DNA from 2 places in the Microbacterium sp. NPDC089321 genome. Region 2 is predicted to be linked to the other one. Evidence: predicted binding sites of a transcription regulator. Region 2 holds the regulator's gene; the other holds the start of a gene.
The links. The regulator LexA, encoded in region 2, represses DNA repair genes until DNA is damaged. The targets are predictions, from matches to a motif close to TCGAACANNTGTTCGA.
Positions count from the first base shown of each region.

Region 1: recA (recombinase RecA) is a predicted target of LexA. The motif match lies at 1,721-1,736, and genes of this name have one in related genera.

Region 1 is NZ_JBFBGX010000002.1:472,860-481,811, reverse strand. It holds gene AB0N59_RS10295 (regulatory protein RecX) at 1-362, opposite strand, end outside; gene recA (recombinase RecA) at 480-1,523, opposite strand; gene AB0N59_RS10285 (DUF3046 domain-containing protein) at 1,769-1,990, opposite strand; gene AB0N59_RS10280 (helix-turn-helix transcriptional regulator) at 2,012-2,320, opposite strand; gene AB0N59_RS10275 (CinA family protein) at 2,474-2,956, opposite strand; gene pgsA (CDP-diacylglycerol--glycerol-3-phosphate 3-phosphatidyltransferase) at 2,953-3,528, opposite strand; gene AB0N59_RS10265 (DNA translocase FtsK) at 3,528-6,284, opposite strand; gene AB0N59_RS10260 (ribonuclease J) at 6,345-8,021, opposite strand; gene dapA (4-hydroxy-tetrahydrodipicolinate synthase) at 8,082-8,952, opposite strand, start outside.
Region 2 is NZ_JBFBGX010000003.1:243,883-252,834, forward strand. It holds gene metE (5-methyltetrahydropteroyltriglutamate--homocysteine S-methyltransferase) at 1-1,279, shown strand, start outside; gene lexA (transcriptional repressor LexA) at 1,362-2,048, opposite strand; gene AB0N59_RS14690 (LysM peptidoglycan-binding domain-containing protein) at 2,353-2,733, shown strand; gene AB0N59_RS14695 (histidinol-phosphate transaminase) at 2,782-3,864, shown strand; gene hisB (imidazoleglycerol-phosphate dehydratase HisB) at 3,861-4,463, shown strand; gene hisH (imidazole glycerol phosphate synthase subunit HisH) at 4,460-5,092, shown strand; gene AB0N59_RS14710 (AAA family ATPase) at 5,138-6,319, opposite strand; gene priA (bifunctional 1-(5-phosphoribosyl)-5-((5-phosphoribosylamino)methylideneamino)imidazole-4-carboxamide isomerase/phosphoribosylanthranilate isomerase PriA) at 6,502-7,248, shown strand; gene AB0N59_RS14720 (SseB family protein) at 7,232-8,035, shown strand; gene AB0N59_RS14725 (DUF1844 domain-containing protein) at 8,200-8,631, opposite strand; gene infC (translation initiation factor IF-3) at 8,832-8,952, shown strand, end outside.

The sequences.
Region 1 (8,952 bases), on a different contig from region 2:
GACCCGGACGTCACCAGCAACGAGGCGAGGGTGTGGTCGTCGAGGTAGCTGCGACGCTGGAAGTCGTCGATGACGTCTTCTATGGCGTCGCGGTCGAGATCGTTCTCGCGCAGCACAGACCTGGCCTCCGACACCGACAGCTGCTTGGCGCGCAGCTTGCGCACCAGCGCTTCCTCGGCCTGTCGACGCACCTCGTCGGCATCAGGCTCAGCCTGAACCAGGTCATCGTCGTCGCTCGCATCCCTGAACCGCGCTCCGGCGCCCGGCCGCGCCGACCCCACGGGAACCGTGGAGTCGGCGACGCGGCCTCCGCCGAACAGCGGGATCACCGGGGCGAGCTCGTCATCGTCAGCGGATCGCATAGCTCACCCCGGTTGTTGAGCGACGTCGAAACACGGTTGTTGAGCGACGTCGAAACACGGTTGTTGAGCGACGTCGAAACACGGTTGTCGAGCGACGTCGGCACACGTCGGACGACATCAGGCCGGGCGACGCTCGGCGAGCTCGTCGACGGTTGCGTCCGCCTTGACGCCGACGCCCAGCTTCTGCTTGATCTGCGTCTCGATCGCCATCGCGATGTCGTCGTTCTTGATCAGGAAGTTACGGGCGTTCTCCTTGCCCTGCCCGAGCTGGTCACCGTCGTAGGTGTACCAGGAGCCGGACTTCTTGACGATGCCATGCTCGACACCGAAGTCGATCAGGCTGCCCTCTCGCGAGATGCCGACGCCATACAGGATGTCGAACTCGGCCTGCTTGAAGGGCGGGGCCATCTTGTTCTTGACGACCTTCACGCGGGTGCGGTTTCCGACAGCCTCGGTACCGTCCTTCAGGGTCTCGATGCGACGGATGTCGAGGCGCACCGATGCGTAGAACTTCAGCGCCTTACCGCCGGCCGTGGTCTCGGGCGAGCCGAAGAACACGCCGATCTTCTCGCGCAGCTGGTTGATGAAGATGGCCGTCGTCTTGGTCTGGTTCAGACCACCGGTCAGCTTTCGCAGCGCCTGCGACATCAGTCGCGCCTGCAGACCGACGTGGGAGTCGCCCATCTCGCCCTTGATCTCGGCCTCGGGCACAAGAGCCGCGACGGAGTCGATCACGACCAGGTCGATCGCACCGGAGCGGATCAGCATGTCGGCGATCTCGAGAGCCTGCTCGCCGGTGTCGGGCTGCGACACGAGCAGCTGGTCGATGTCGACGCCGAGCTTGCGCGCGTACTCGGGGTCGAGGGCGTGCTCTGCATCGATGAAGGCGGCGATGCCGCCAGCGCGCTGCGCGTTCGCGATGGCGTGCAGGGTCAGCGTGGTCTTACCGGACGACTCGGGACCATAGATCTCGATGATGCGTCCGCGCGGCAGTCCTCCGATGCCGAGGGCGACGTCGAGCGCGATCGATCCGGTCTGGATGACCTCGACGGGAGCGCGCTCGTCGCTGCCCAGTCGCATGATCGAACCCTTGCCGAACTGACGCTCGATGTGCGCGAGTGCGGAATCCAGTGCCTTCTCGCGGTCGTCGGTGGATGGCATGACGTGCTCCTCTGTGATCGAAGTTCTGCCGCCTGTAGGCTGTCGCGGCCGTTCCGGCTGGAGTGACTCTGCGACAAGGCGTATGGCTCTGTGCCACATCCCTCACGGTAGAAGCAGCCACCGACATTAGCTCGGCGACGGCGTCAGATGTGGAGAAGATGACGTCAAGACCACTTGTGCAGAACACTACGCGCACATCGAACACACTTTCGACGACACGCCGACGAGAACTGCGCGACTTTCGATCAGCGTTCGCGCGGATCGAGTCTGCCGACTCCATAGCGACGAGCGGCGGGCACGTCTGTCTCGTCGCACAGTGCGAGCCAGATCTCGCGGGGCGGCACGCCCGCGTCGAGGGCTTCGAGCGCCGTTCGGCCGAGTCGACCGAGGATCAGGTCGCGCGTGAGAGAGTCCGCGCGGCCGCCGAACTCGTCGTCGACCGCGCGGAGGAATTCACTGCGTCGCATGAGGAGAGCGCTGCTGCGCGCTCAGCGCAGCGACAGCTCGGGCTCGACCGCGGCGACGAGGTCGTCGGGAACGACATCCGGGAAGGGGCTCAGACCCTCGAGCACCGAGATGCGGTCGCCGACCTCGCGCATGATCGTCGAGATGGGCACGTCGAGTGCCTCGGCGACAGATGCGAGGATCTCACTGGATGCCTCTTTCTGGCCGCGCTCGACCTCGCTCAGGTAGCCGAGAGCCACAGAGGCCTTGCTCGCCACCTGACGCAGGGTGCGCCCCTTCTGCAGGCGGAAGTCCCGCAGCACATCGCCGATCTCCTGTCTGACGAGGATCATCGGAACCTCCTTTCCCTCGCGCCACCCGGAGCCTGCTCCGAGGGGATCGCCAGTCTAACCCGATTGAGTGTCGTTGAATCTACTGTTCTTCGCTGTGCTTGAGTTGTGAGTGAGCGACTTGTCACATTCAAGAGAACATCGCCCCCGAGGGAGCTATTCCCGGACGGCATCGAGCGCCGCGGCGATGGCTGCCTCCACCGCCTGCTGACGGATCTCCGCGCGCGTTCCCGCGAACAGGTGCGGAATGCTCTGCACGCCGGACGGAGTGGCGATTCCGACGTGCACGGTGCCCACCGGCTGACCGTCGGGCGATTCGGGTCCAGCGATGCCTGTGGTCGAGATGCCGACGTCTGCCGCGCGTCCGTCGACCGCCACGGCCCGCCGCACGCCTTCCGCCATCTGCGACGCGACGTCGGGATGCACCGGGCCGTGCTCTGCGAGCAGGCGGCTGTCGACGCCGAGCAGCGTGTGCTTGACGGGGGTCGCGTAGGCGACCACCCCACCGAGCAGCGCCGCCGAGGCCCCGGGCACGGAGACCACTTCAGATGCGATGGCACCGCCGGTGAGGGACTCGGCCACTCCCAGCGTCCAGCCGCGCTCGCGCAGAGCATCGATCAACTGCGCGGCGCGGCTCATGTGGCGTTCCGGCGGCCGCGGACCTGGGCCACGACGTAGTCGATGCCACTGGCGACCGTGAGCACGAGTGCCAGGATCATCAGCACCTGTGTGACGACGACCCATGACGTGTGCCCGATGAGCCCCTGCAGCGGCATCAGGGCCCAGCTCAGTGCCACACCCTGCACCAGCGTCTTCACCTTGCCCATCCAGGCCGCGGCCACCACGTGCTCGTGGACCAGCGTGAAGCGGTGGATGGTGATCGCCCACTCCCTGACCAGGATCACGATGATGATCCACCACGGCACCTCGCCGAGGATCGCGAGCCCGAGGAAGCCCGCGCCGGTGAGCAGCTTGTCGGCGATCGGGTCCCACAGCTTGCCGAAGTCGCTGACGATGTCGTACCGGCGCGCCAGGTACCCGTCGACCCAGTCCGTCGAGATCGCGAGCACGAACAGACCGGCCGCCACCCAGCGCATCACGATGTCGTCGGCGCCGAAGGTTCCTGCCAGGAGCAGGAGCACGAAGAAGACGACCGCCAGCGGGATGCGGGCGACGGTGATCGCGTTGGGCAGCTGCCGCGGGATGGCCATCAGTCACGCCCCGTGAGGCCCCAGGCGTCCTCGTCGCCGTCGTCATCGCTCTCGACGACGGGCATCCCCTGGAACTGCTGGGCAACGGGGTCTCCCCCGTACGGGTCTGCGGGTGCCGGCGCGGGCGCGCTCGAGGCGGACGCGGGAGCGGGTGCGTCCTCTCCGCGCAGTTTGGCGAGCACTCCGGGCAGCTGCTCCGAGGTCACGAGCACGTCTCGGGCCTTCGAGCCCTCGGAGGGCCCGACGATCTCGCGAGATTCGAGCAGGTCCATGAGGCGTCCGGCCTTGGCGAAGCCGACGCGCAGCTTGCGCTGCAGCATCGAGGTCGACCCGAACTGCGACGAGACGATCAGCTCTGCGGCCGCGAGCAGCAGTTCGAGGTCGTCGCCGATGTCCTCGTCGACCTCCTTCTTGCGCGCTTCCGCCGACTCCTGCACATCCGGTCGGTATTCGGGCCGCGCCTGCTGCGTGACGTGCTTGACGACTGCGGAGATCTCGGCTTCGTCGACCCAGGCGCCCTGCAGGCGGAACGGCTTCGACGAGCCCATCGGAGAGAAGAGCGCGTCACCCTGGCCGATCAGCTTGTCAGCACCGGGGGCATCGAGGATCACGCGGCTGTCGGTGACACTCGTCACGGCGAACGCGAGTCGCGAGGGCACGTTGGCCTTGATCAGGCCGGTCACGACATCGACGCTCGGACGCTGGGTGGCGAGGACGAGGTGGATGCCGGAGGCGCGGGCCAGCTGCGTGATGCGGACGATCGAGTCCTCGACGTCTCGCGGGGCCACCATCATCAGGTCCGCGAGCTCGTCGACCACGACCAGCAGGTAAGGGTACGGCTTGAGCACGCGTTCGCTGCCGGGCGGCACCTGCACCTCGCCGGCTCGGACCGCCTTGTTGAAGTCGTCGATGTGGCGGTACCCGAACGACGCGAGATCGTCGTACCGCATGTCCATCTCCTTCACGACCCACTGCAGCGCCTCGGCTGCCTTCTTCGGGTTCGTGATGATGGGAGTGATCAGGTGCGGCACGCCGGCATAGCTGGTGAGCTCCACGCGCTTGGGGTCGATCAGCACCATGCGCACATCGGCAGGGCGCGCACGCATGAGCAGACTCGTGATCATCGAGTTCACGAAGCTGGACTTACCGGAGCCCGTGGATCCGGCGACCAGCAGGTGCGGCATCTTCGCGAGGTTGGCGACGACGATGTTGCCGCCCACGTCCTTGCCGACGCCGATGGTGAGCGGGTGCGTGCTCTTCTGCGCCGCGGTCGAGCGCAGCACATCTCCGAGCGCCACCGTCTCCTTGTCGACGTTGGGGATCTCGATCCCGATGGCGCTCTTGCCCGGAATGGGCGAGAGGATGCGCACGTCGTTGGACGCCACTGCATAGGCGAAGTTGTTGCTCAGCTGCAGGATCTTCTCGACCTTGACGCCGTGGCCGACCTCGACCTCGTACTGCGTGACCGTCGGTCCGCGCGAGAAGCCGGTGACCTTCGCGTCGACCTTGAACTGCTCCAGCACACTGGTGATCTGCTCGATCGTGCGATCCGTGGCATCCGAGCGCACCACCGGGGGCGGTCCGGATTTGAGCACGGCCGTCGAGGGGAGGACGTACGGCGCGGCCGGCGCCTGCATGCCCTTCTCCCCCGGACCCTCGGTGCCGAAGCCGTCGAGGCCGGGCAGCTCACCCGTCGAACCGGCGTCGTCGAGCAGAGCCGTGGTGTTCTGCTCGCCGAGCAGGTCGGTGAGCGCGCTGACGTCCGAGAGCACCTCGGTCGCCGCGTCGGCCCCGCCGTGCGCGGCCGGCTCGTCGTCGACGATGACGGCCTGGTCGTACGCGGTCTTCTGGGCCGGCTCGTCGAACAGCGCGGTGATCGCCTGCGAGTCGACCCCGTCGTCGGGAGTCTCCTCGCGCCCGCTCTTGTTGCGACGCCACCAGGGCAGCGCGTCGCCGTCTTCGTCGTCGGTCTCGGCGGCGGCATCGGCATCGCCCTGGCGCATCGGGCGCTCGGCACCGAACATCCAGGCATAGAGGTCACCCAGTCGCTCGCCGATCCGGTTGGGCGGGGTCTTGGTGAGGATCAGGATGCTCAGCCCGGCCAGGAGCCCGAGGATGACGAACGCGACCGCCGAGGTGAGGAATGCGAGAGGCTCGCCGAGCATCCAGCCGAAGAGACCGCCGGCGGCGCTGAGCTCGGGCATCCCGTCGCGGGGCTGCGGGCGGATGACCGCGCCCGTCGCACCCGTACTGCCCGAAGCCACGTGCAGGATGCCCGCGATCGAGAGCACGAAGAGCCCGAAGCCGATGCCGATGCGACCGTTGTCGTGCACCGATGACGGATGCCGGAAGAGCCAGCCGGCCAGCAGCAGGAGGAGCACGGGCAGGACGAACGCCACGCGGCCGACCAGCAGGCCCCACGTGAACGCGCTGATGTTCTGCGCGACCTCGTTGCCGATGAAGAACCACTCGACGACGCCGCCGATGATCGCGAACAGCACGAGCAGCAGCGGGAACCCATCGCGACGCTGGTCTTTCTCGAGGTTCTCCGGTCCGAATGCGCGGAACAGGCCGCCCACACCGTGAGCCAGACCCAGCCAGATGCGCACGCCCAGCGGCTCGCGCTCGGCCTCATCGATGTACTTCTTCGGTGCCGGAGCGGCTTTCGCGCTCGATCGAGCGGTCGTCTGCCGCTTCGGGCGCGACGAGGTCGCGCTCTCGGACGCGCGCTCGGACTTGGTGGTGCTCCTGGCCATGTCTTACACGGTACGTCCGATGACCGACATCGGCCCGCAATGACGCGGGTTTGCCGGGGATCAGGCCTCGATGACGAGCGGCACGATCATCGGGCGACGACGCAGCTTCTGGTTGACCCAGCGGCCGATCGTGCGGCGGATGATCTGCGACAGCGCGTGGTTGTCGCGCACGCCGTTGCGGGCCGCCTCTTCCAGCGCCGCGACGATCTTCGGCGTGATGTCGTCGAAGACCCTGTCGTCCTCTGCGACGCCGCGCGCGTGGATCTCGGGGCCCGAGACGATGCGACCGGTCGACGAGTCGACGACGACGATGATCGACACGAAGCCCTCTTCGCCGAGGATCCGCCGATCCTTGAGGTCGGCGTCGGTGATGCCGCCGACGGTCGAGCCGTCGACGTACACGAATCCGATGTCGAGCTGTCCCGCGACGCGGGCCTCGCCGTCGCGCAGGTCGATGATGGTGCCGTTGCCGCCGACGATCGTGCGCTCCTCGGGGATGCCCGTCGCCTGCGCCAGCTTCGCATTCGCGATGAGGTGGCGGTACTCGCCGTGCACGGGAAGGACGTTCTTCGGCTTGAGGATGTTGTAGCAGTAGATCAGCTCACCGGCGGCTGCGTGTCCGGAGACGTGCACCTGGGCGTTGGCCTTGTGCACGACGTCGGCGCCGAGCTTGGTGAGCCCGTCGATCACGCGGTAGACGGCGTTCTCGTTTCCGGGGATCAGGCTCGAGGCGAGGATGACGGTGTCGCCCTCGCCCGGCTCGATCGCGTGGTCGAGGTTCGCCATCCGGCTGAGCACGGCCATCGGCTCGCCCTGCGAGCCCGTCGACATGTACACGATCTTGTCGTCGGGCAGGTCACGGGCCTTCTTGTAGTCGATCAGCACGTTCGCCGGCACCTTCAGGTAGCCCAGCTGCTCGGCGATGGTCATGTTGCGCACCATGCTGCGGCCGAGGAAGGCGACACGACGACCGTGCGCATGCGCGGCGTCGATGACCTGCTGCACGCGGTGCACGTGGCTCGAGAAGCTGGCCACGATCACGCGGCGACGCGCCTTGCCGATGACCTGCTCGAGCACCGGTCCGATCGAGCGCTCGGTGGGCGTGAAGCCCGGGACGTCGGCATTGGTGGAGTCGACGAGGAACAGGTCGACGCCCTCCTCACCCAGGCGGGCGAAGGCACGCAGATCGGTGATGCGGCCGTCGAGCGGCAGCTGGTCCATCTTGAAGTCGCCGGTGGCCAGCGCGAGCCCGGCAGGGGTGCGGATGGCGACGGCCAGGGCATCCGGGATCGAGTGGTTGACCGCGACGAACTCGAGATCGAACGGTCCGACCTTCTCCTCCTGACCCTCCTTCACCGTCAGGGTGAAGGGCTTGATGCGATGTTCCTTGAGCTTCGCCTCCACGAGCGCGAGCGTGAGGCCCGAGCCGATCAGGGGGATGTCCTGCTTCAACCGCAGGAGGTACGGCACGGCGCCGATGTGGTCTTCGTGCCCGTGGGTGAGCACGACGCCGACCACGTCGTCGAGGCGATGCTTGATGGGCTCGAAGTCGGGCAGGATCAGGTCGACGCCCGGCTGGTGCTCTTCGGGGAAGAGCACACCGCAGTCGACGATGAGGATCTTGCCCTCGTACTCGAAGACGGTCATGTTGCGACCGACCTCGCCCAGACCGCCCAGCGGGGTGACCCGCAGCGTTCCGGGTGCGAGCGGCTCGGGTTCGGCGAGGGGGAAGGACATTCAGTCTCCTCAGGCGGGCACGCGGTGCCCGGTCATGTCGTTGTCAGCGCGAAGACGCGCTCATCGTGTGGTGCCGTGCACCTTGGGCAGTGCTCCGCCTGCGGCCGCATTGCGGTCGGGGCGGAAGTTCGAGAAGTCTGCTCCCGCGACGTCCTTGACGAGCGCGAGCTCGTCCTCGATGAGGGCCGCCTCCCACTCCTCGGGGCCGACAAGCGGCAGGCGCACGCGGGGGCTGGTGATGCGGCCCAGTCCGTGCAGGATGTACTTGGCCGCGACCGTGCCAGGCACGTGCGTCATCGCCGCGCGCACGAGCGGCTCGAGACGCTTGTGCTCGGCCGTGGCGGTGGCGAGGTCGCCGCGGTTCACCGCGTCGACGATCGTGCGGTACGGGGCTGAGGTGATGTTCGCGGTCACGCCGATCAGCCCCGTGGCGCCGATCGACAGGTGCGGGAGCACGTTCGAGTCATCGCCCGAGAAGTACATCAGGTCGGTCTGGTTCAGCACGCGGCTGACCTCGCTGAAGTCGCCCTTGGCATCTTTGACGGCGAGGATGTTCGGATGCTTGGCGAGACGCAGGATCGTCTCGTACTTGATCGGCACACCGGTGCGGCCGGGGATGTCGTAGAGGATGACAGGCAGGTCCGTGGCATCCGCCACGAGCCGGAAGTGGGTGAGGATGCCCGCCTGCGTGGGCTTGTTGTAGTACGGCGTGACGATCATGATGCCGTCTGCGCCGGCCTTCTCACTCGCCTTGTACAGCTCGATGGCGTGCGCGGTCTCGTTGGATCCGCCGCCGGTGATGATCTTGGCGCGGCCGGCCGAGACGTCCTTGCCGACCTCGACCAGACGGATCTTCTCGTCGTCGGTGAGGGTGGAGGTCTCACCCGTGGTGCCCGTGACGACGATGCCGTCTGCTCCATCGGTGATGACG
Region 2 (8,952 bases):
CGACGACGAGACCGCTCTCGACGAGCGACTCGTCTCATGGCTGGCCTTCGCCGACCAGAAGGTCGGACAGGTGGTCACCCTGGCCGCCGGTCTCGCGGAGGGGCGGGATGCCATCGCCGACGCTCTGGATGCGGCATCCGCCGCACTCGCCGACCGCCGCAGCGCACCCGGTGTGCGCGACGGGGCCGTGCGCGGCCACGCTGTCACCGAGGAGGAGTTCTCGCGCGTCGCGTACGAGGAGCGCGAGAGCGCTCAGCAGGCGCTGAACCTGCCCGCTCTGCCGCTCACCACGATCGGATCCTTCCCGCAGACCGGCGATATCCGCCGTGCGCGCGCGCAGTTCCTGCGCGGTGAGCTGCCCGCCGACGACTACGACGACTTCCTCCGCCGCGAGATCGACCAGGTCGTGGCGCTGCAGGAGGAGCTCGGCCTCGACGTCCTCGTGCACGGAGAACCCGAGCGCAACGACATGGTGCAGTACTTCGCCGAGCACCTCGACGGATTCGCGGTCACGCAGCACGGCTGGGTGCAGTCGTACGGATCGCGTGCGACCCGCCCGTCGATCCTCTGGGGCGATGTGTCGCGTCCTGCGCCGATCACCGTCTCGTGGGCCACGTACGCCCAGTCGCTGAGCGTGAAGCCGGTCAAGGGCATGCTCACCGGCCCGGTGACGATCCTCGCCTGGTCGTTCGTGCGCGACGACCAGCCGCTGGGCGAGACGGCCAACCAGGTGGCGCTCGCGCTGCGCGACGAGATCACCGACCTCGAGGCTGCGGGCATCGCGATCATCCAGGTCGACGAGCCGGCGCTGCGCGAGCTGCTTCCGCTGAAGATCGCAGACCAGGCCTCCTACCTCGACTGGTCGGTGCGCTCGTTCCGTCTCGCCACCGGCGGCGCTGCGCCGGGCACGCAGATCCACACGCACCTCTGCTACTCGGAGTTCGGCGTGGTGATCGATGCCATCCGCGCTCTGGATGCCGATGTCACCTCGATCGAGGCCGCTCGAAGCCGCATGGAGGTCGTCGCCGACATCGCCCGCTTCGGATTCGACCACGGCGTGGGACCCGGCGTCTACGACATCCACTCTCCCCGCGTGCCGAGCGTCGAGGAGGTCGAGGCACTGTTGCGCCGCGCGGTCGACGAGCTGCCTCTGCGCCAGCTGTGGGTCAACCCGGACTGCGGCCTGAAGACCCGCGCGTACGAGGAGACGGTGCAGTCGCTGCGCAACATCGTCGAGGCCACGCGCCGCGTGCGTGAGGACGTCGTCGTCCCGGCCTGATACCGGATGCCGAAGGGGCTCCCCGTCCAGTGGACGGGGAGCCCCTTCGTCGTGCGTTCGCGCTCGAACGCGCGGGTGGGCGTCAGACCGCGCGCAGCACGGCGACGACCTTGCCCAGGACGACGGCCTCGTCGCCGAGGATGGGCTCGAATGCGGAGTTGCGCGGCAGCAGCCAGGTGTGGCCGTCGCGGCGTCTGAAGGTCTTGACCGTCGCCTCGCCGTCGATCATGGCTGCGACGATCTCGCCGTTCTCGGCGTTGTTCTGGGTGCGCACTACGACCCAGTCGCCGTCGCAGATCGCCGCGTCGATCATCGATTCGCCGTTCACCTTCAGCATGAAGAGGTCGCCCTTTCCGACCAGCTGCCTGGGGAGAGGGAAGATCTCCTCGACCTGCTGGTCGGCGGTGATGGGGATGCCGGCCGCGATCTGACCGACGAGGGGAACCAGAGCCGCATCCCCGACCGCGGGGGCGCTGTCGGCCGGGTTCTCTGCGCTCGTGCCGGGCAGGTCGATCAGCACCTCCATCGCGCGGGTCTTGCCGGGGTCGCGACGCAGATAGCCGCTGAGCTCGAGCTGGCCGAGCTGGTGGGTGACGCTGGAGAGCGACTTGAGCCCGACGGCGTCGCCGATCTCCCGCATGCTCGGCGGGTAGCCGTGGCGGGCGATCGAGGTCTGGATGACCTCGAGGATTGCCATCTGCTTGGGGCTGAGGTTCCTGCGGCGCCGCGTGCGGGGAGCCTCGGCTGCCGTCTCGGGGGTCTCGCTCATCGGTGGCTCCTTCATGCCCTCATGCGGTGCGATCCGCGTCATCGCGGGGATCGGATTCGAATGTCGGTGGCCCGTGGTGGGCTGACTTCATCGAAACCGTATCCGAGTTCTCTCGGAAATCGGAAGATCTGTTCGAGCGTGTCTGCGAAGTCGCGCCCGAGTATTCGAAGAATCCTTGACAGATGTTCGATATCGAAGATACATTCGGAACGTAGCTTCGCATCCGGCGTCCCCGGCCGGATGCCGGATGCGAAAGCTGCACCACTTCCGCCCGACGGGCGGGGAGAGTGAAGAGGAGCATCACATGAGCACCATCAGCATCCAGGCCCCCCTGACCGTCCCGGTCGCGGCCGCTGCCGGGCGTTCTGTCTCGACGCGGCTGCGCCTCACCGCGCGAGGCCGTCGCCTGCTCGTCGCCCTCGCCGCCGCGCCCGTCCTCGGCGCCATCGCGTTCTCGCTGCTCGCGGGCGGCTCGGCCGTCGCGTCCGGAGAGAGCGCCGAACCGGTCGCGTTCGAGACCGTCACCGTGCTTCCCGGCGACACTCTGTGGTCGATCGCCGCCGATGCCGCGCCCGGGGTGGACCCGCGCGAGGTCATCGACGACATCAAGAGCCTCAACAACCTGAGCTCGGGCATGATCCAGGTCGGCGCCTCGATCGCCATCCCCACCGCGTACTCCGACTGAGTCGTCATCCGCGACGGTGCCGGCGATGCGCGGCCTACGATGGATCATGTGACATCCCTCGATGAGCTGCCCCTCCGCGACGATCTGCGCGGGCTCACACCGTACGGCGCGCCGCAGGCGCCGCTGCCGGTCGCTCTGAACGTCAACGAGAACACGCATCCCGTTCCCGACGAGGTCGCGAGTGACATCCTCGACGACATCGCCCTCGCGCTGCGCGACGTGAACCGCTATCCCGACCGGGAGTTCACGGCCCTGCGCGAAGGCTTCGCCGAGTACCTGGGCCACGGTCTGACGGCAGATCAGATCTGGGCGGGCAACGGCTCCAACGAGGTGCTGCAGCACATCATGCAGGCGTTCGCGGGACCGGGCCGCACGGCCTTCGGCTTCGCGCCCACCTACTCGATGTATCCGCTCATCACACAGGGCACGGGTGCGCGATGGGTCGCAGGCACACGCCACGACGACTACACGATCGATCCGGATGACGCCGCGCGCCAGGTCGCCGAGATCGACCCCGACGTCGTGCTGCTGTGCTCGCCGAACAATCCCACGGGCACTCCGCTCTCGCTCGAGGTGATCGAGTCCGTCTACGACGCCGCGCGGGGCGTCGTCATCGTCGATGAGGCGTATCAGGAGTTCGCCCCGCACGATGCGCCGTCGGCGCTGAGCCTGCTCGACGGACGCCCGCGCCTCGCTGTCTCGCGCACGATGAGCAAGGCCTTCGCCTTCGCCGGCGCGCGCGTCGGCTACCTGGCCGCCGACCCCGCGTTCATCGATGCGCTGCGCCTCGTGCGCCTGCCGTATCACCTCAGCGCGCTCACCCAGGCCGCCGCCGTCGCGGCGCTGCGCAACTCCGCCACCATGCTGCGCATGGTCGACGAGATCGTCGAGCAGCGCGAGCGGATCTCGGCGACTCTCGAGGCTCTCGGCTACACGCCGCACGCGTCGTGGTCGAACTTCGTGCTGTTCGGCGGAGTCGACGACCCGCGGGCGGTGTGGCAGGCGCTGTACGACCAGGGCGTGCTCATCCGCGACGTGGGCATACCTCACCACCTTCGGGTCACGGCCGGTACCGAGGCCGAGACCACCGCATTCCTGGAAGCCCTCGCGTCGATTGGATCGCCGGCATGACCGACCGCACCGCACGCCGTACCCGCAGCACCTCCGAGTCGACCGTCGAGGTCGAGGTGAACCTCGACGGCACCGGCCGCAGCGACATCGACACCACGGTGCCGTTCTTCGACCACATGCTGACGGCGTTCGCCAAGCACTCGCTCACCGACCTCACGGTGCGCGCCACGGGCGACACGCACATCGACGCCCACCACACGGTGGAGGACATCTCGATCGTGCTCGGTCACGCCATCCGAGAGGCTCTCGGCGACAAGGCCGGCATCTCCCGCTACGGCGACGCGCTCGTGCCGCTCGACGAGGCGCTGGCTCAGGCCGTCGTCGACATCTCCGGCCGACCGTTCCTCGTGCACGAGGGCGAGCCGGCCGGGTTCGAGTTCCACCTCATCGGCGGGCACTTCACCGGATCGCTGGTGCGTCACGTCTTCGAGGCCATCACCTTCAACGCCGGTCTGACCGTGCACGTGCGGGTCATCGGGGGTCGCGACCCGCACCACATCGCCGAGGCCGAGTTCAAGGCGTTCGCCCGTGCGTTCCGGCAGGCCAAGGCCCACGACCCGCTCGTGGACGGCATCCCGTCGACGAAGGGCGCGCTGTGACCGGTCGCCGCGTCGTCGTCTTCGATTACGAGTCCGGCAACGTCCACTCCGCCGTCAAGGCACTCGCCGCCGCGGGCGCCGAGGTCGAGCTCACTCGTGACCGGGGGCGTGCGCTCGAGGCCGACGGCCTGCTCGTGCCCGGCGTCGGCGCATTCGCCGCGGTGCGCGACGCACTCGTCGCCCACGGGGGTGATGAGATCGTCGACCGGCGGCTCGCCGGCGGTCGCCCCGTGCTTGGCATCTGCGTGGGGATGCAGGTGATGTTCGAGCGCGGTGTCGAGCGCGGACAGCCGGCCGAAGGACTGGGGGAGTGGCCGGGTACGGTCACCGAGCTTGACGCCCCTGTGCTGCCCCACATGGGGTGGAACACCGTCGAAGCCGGCGAAGGCAGCGTGCTGTTCCGCGGCATCGAGCACGAGCGGTTCTACTTCGTGCACTCCTTCGCGGCCAAGACCTGGGACCTCGACGTCATCCCGCCGTTCCCGCAGCCCGCGGTGACCTGGGCGACGCACGGCGAGCGATTCCTCGCCGCCGTCGAGAACGGGCCCCTCTCTGCGACGCAGTTCCACCCTGAGAAGTCGGGCGACGCGGGCATCCGGTTGCTGCGCAACTGGGTCGACTCGCTCTGAGCGCGGACTCCGCGGCATGGCCCACGTGTGGGCCCGGCGGAAGGGTCAGAGTCCGCGTGCGACGGCGGCTCCGGCCGCCAGCCAGGCTGTCTGGGTCGCTGAAGCGAGGGCTCCGAGCCGGAGGTGACCGTCGACCATCTCGCGATCGAACGGGATCGAGACGACTTCGCGCGCCAGGTCGCGGTATCCGCTGACCACCTGGTCGACATCCGCCGCCGTCGCCTTCGGGTCGGCCTGGGTCACGACGACCACCGACCGGCGAGCGAGATCGGCTGATCGCTCGTCCCGGTCCTCCAGAGCCTCGAGCAGCAGCGCGCCGGCTTCGGCGTGATCGTCACGGGTCGTGGTGGCGACGACGATCTGGTCGGCATGATCGATCATCCGAAGCCACATGGGATCCGACTCGTCGTTGCCGGAGTCGATGATGATGAGGCGGTAGTACTTCGCGGCGACGGCGTGGATGGCGTCGATGTCCGACGAGTGCAGCCGGTTCTCCTGTGCGAGCCGCATCGGCTTCGAACGCAGCACGTCGTACTTCTCGCGGGCCTGGTGATGCACGAAGTGAGCGAGGTCGGCCGACTGCGCACCCGCTCCGAGAAGACGATCTGCCTCTGGCAGGAGTTCGAACAGCGTCCGGTCGTGGGGTCCGGTGTCGGTGCGCCAACCAAGGGTGCCGCGGGTCTGGTTGTTGTCCCAGGCCAGCACGCCGGCGCCTCCGAAGCGCGCGAACACGGCCGAGAGCAGCACTGTTGTCGGGGTCTTGCCTGCGCCGCCTTTGCCGTTGACGACGGCGATCGTGCGCGGCCCGGGCCAGTGCTGGCCGACCAGCAGCTCGTTGTCGCGTATGGCCCGCTCGGCGGCGCCGGGCGGGAGCGAGAACCCGACGCGGTTCAGCATCCCGCGTGCGCCGGTTCGCGCCGGCTCCTCACGACGCTCCTGCTGGAGGAATGACGGACGCTCGCGCTGCTCGCGCCTCGAGGTCGTCGGCGTCGGTGCGGGCGTGGCGGTGGGCGCAGCCGACTCGCGGTGATAGCGGGGCGGCTCGGCGAGGGCGGCGGAAGGCACGAGCGGCACCTCGGAGACCACGGGCACCTCGGAGACCAGCGGCGTCTGGGAGAGTTGTGCCTCCTCGGAGGCGAGCGGTGCCGCCTGGACTCCGCCACGGCGGGTCGCGGTCGCGCGCCGGCGCAGCGGAGCCGCCTCGGTCTCGTGGTGCGCATCAGCCATGCGTTACGTCCCTCCTGTCGACGGGCACGCGCGAGGACAGCGCTGCGCGTGCGCATCCGATGGTACCGGCGGGGTATGCGAGAAGTCCGATGACCGACACAGGGTTTGATGACTCCGCCGTGCGGGACTAGTCTCGTCTCTCGTGCCCGCTCGGGCCGCCACCATCCCCCTCGAAGGACGACATGAACGACTTCGCACAGTCCCCCTCGCTGATCCTCCTCCCGGCGGTCGACGTCGCCGGCGGCAAGGCGGTGCGCCTGACGCAGGGTGAGGCCGGCACCGAGACCAGCTATGGCGACCCCGTCGACGCGGCCGGCGAGTTCGTCGATGCCGGCGCGCAGTGGATCCACCTCGTCGACCTCGACGCGGCGTTCGGTCGCGGAAGCAACACCGCCATCCTCCGCAAGGTCATCAAGCAGTACCGTGGCGTGAACATCGAGCTCTCGGGCGGCATCCGCGACGACGCCAGCCTCGACGCAGCTCTCGAGGCCGGCGCCACGCGCATCAACCTCGGCACGGCAGCCCTCGAGAATCCCGAGTGGTCCGCCGACGTCATCAGCCGTTACGGCGACGCGATCGCCGTCGGTCTCGACGTCCGCGGCACGACCCTCGCGGCGCGCGGCTGGACGAAGGAGGGCGGCGACATCTGGGATGTGCTCGAGCGCCTCGAAGAGGCGGGCTGCAGCCGCTACGTCGTCACTGACGTCACCAAGGACGGAACGCTGCGCGGACCGAACCTCGAGCTGCTGCGCGAGATCACCTCGCGCACCCCGAAGCCCGTGATCGCATCGGGCGGTGTCGCCTCCCTCGATGACATCGCCGCGCTCCGCGAACTCGTGCCGCTGGGCGTCGAGGGCGCGATCGTGGGCAAGGCCCTCTACGCCGGACAGTTCACGCTGGCAGAGGCGCTGGATGTCGCCGGCGACTGACGACGCCTGCGACCACGGGCACGGCGCCGCGAACAGCGGCGACTCGGCCGGTGTGCCCTGGGAGGGCCGCAGCTTCGAGTCGAATCCGCACGCTGCGGACGACGGCTCGGCCGATCCGGCGCTGCATGCCGCTCTGCTGCGCTTCCGCTCCGGTGAGGGCTCGCAGGTCGAGGTGGTCGACGCCTTCCGCGCTGCGCGCGTGCTGGTGCCGCTCATCGCCGAGCGGGGCGATGAGGGCATGGGGCCGACGGGGCTGAAGGTCGACAAGACGCAGGAGCTGTCGATCGTCACGGTCGCCGCTCCCGATGGTCGCCGCGTGCAGCCGGTGTTCTCCTCCGTCGACACGATGCGACGCTGGGACGCCACCGCGCGGCCGATCCCGGTCGAGGCGATCCGGGTCGCGCTGTCGGCGTCCAGCGAGCAGACCGACCTGATCGTCCTCGACCCGGCATCCGAGACCGAGTTCGTCTTCCGTCGACCGGCGGTCTGGGCGATCGCCCAGGCTCAGCGCTGGGAGCCGAGCTTCCACTCGCCCGAGGTGTTCACGGCGCTGCGCGAGAGCATCGCGCACGAGCTCGCCGTGATCGACGTGTCGGTCGCCTCGGGGGACCCGGATGCCAGGATGCGCGGACCCGAGCTCATCGTGACCCTCGAGCTGGTCGACGGCCTCGAGCGCGAGACGCTCGACGCGGTGCTCGCGCGACTCGCACAGCGCTGGGCGGCCGACGACCGGATGGCCGTGCTCGTCGATTCCCTGACGGTGAAGCTCACCCGCTCCGCCGGCTGAGACGCGTACGCCTCGCGCGGGAATGTGCGCTTCGCGCGGACGGATCCCGCGAATTCCTCCGCGCGAAGCGCACATCTCCGCGGCAGGCGCCTGCAGGGGTGCCTCCGGAGATGCGTTCGACGGAACTGTGCGCAGGTCCGTCGAGCGCTGTCACGGGGTGCTGGTCAGTTGACCGGCCCGGTCCACTTCTCGCCGGGTCCCTTGCCGATCGGGTCGGGGATGACGGACGCCTCGCGGAAGGCCAGCTGAAGCGAGCGCAGGCCGTCGCGCAGCGAGCGCGCGTGCATGTCGCTGATCTCGGGGGCGCCGGCCGTGATGAGGCCTGCCAGGGCGTTGATGAGCTTGCGGGCCTCGTCGAGGTCGGTCTGCTCGGCGGGGGAGTCGGCGAGGCCGACCTTCACGGCCGCGGCGCTCATCAGGTGCACGGCCGTGGTGGTGATCACCTCGACCGCGGGAACGTCCGCGATGTCGCGGGTCGCGGCGCTCGCCGCGTGCTCCTGCTGCTCCCAGCGCTCGTGGCGGTCATCGTGGTGCTCGGCAGGAATCGTCACTTCGGGTTGCTTTCTGGTAGACTTCTGCGGGCTTCGGAGTGTCATGCTCCGATACGAAAGAGGATTCTCAATCCCACCCGCGCTTGCCGTTCCAGGCTACCGGGTTCAGCACCCCGCCGGTTCCGGTGGAAAGGGTGTCACAAGCCGGTGTGTCTGAATGCGCCGGCGGGTGGGGAGAACTCCGATTTCGCCCGAGACGCGGCCCGCGTCCCGGTGGCCTGGAAATCACGTCTTAGGAGCTCCGCATCAGCGATCCCCGTACCAATGAGCGCATCCGCGTCCCCGAGGTCCGCCTCGTCGGTCCCGCGGGTGAGCAGATCGGTGTTGTCCGCATCGAGGCAGCACTGCGTCTTGCCCAGGAGGCCG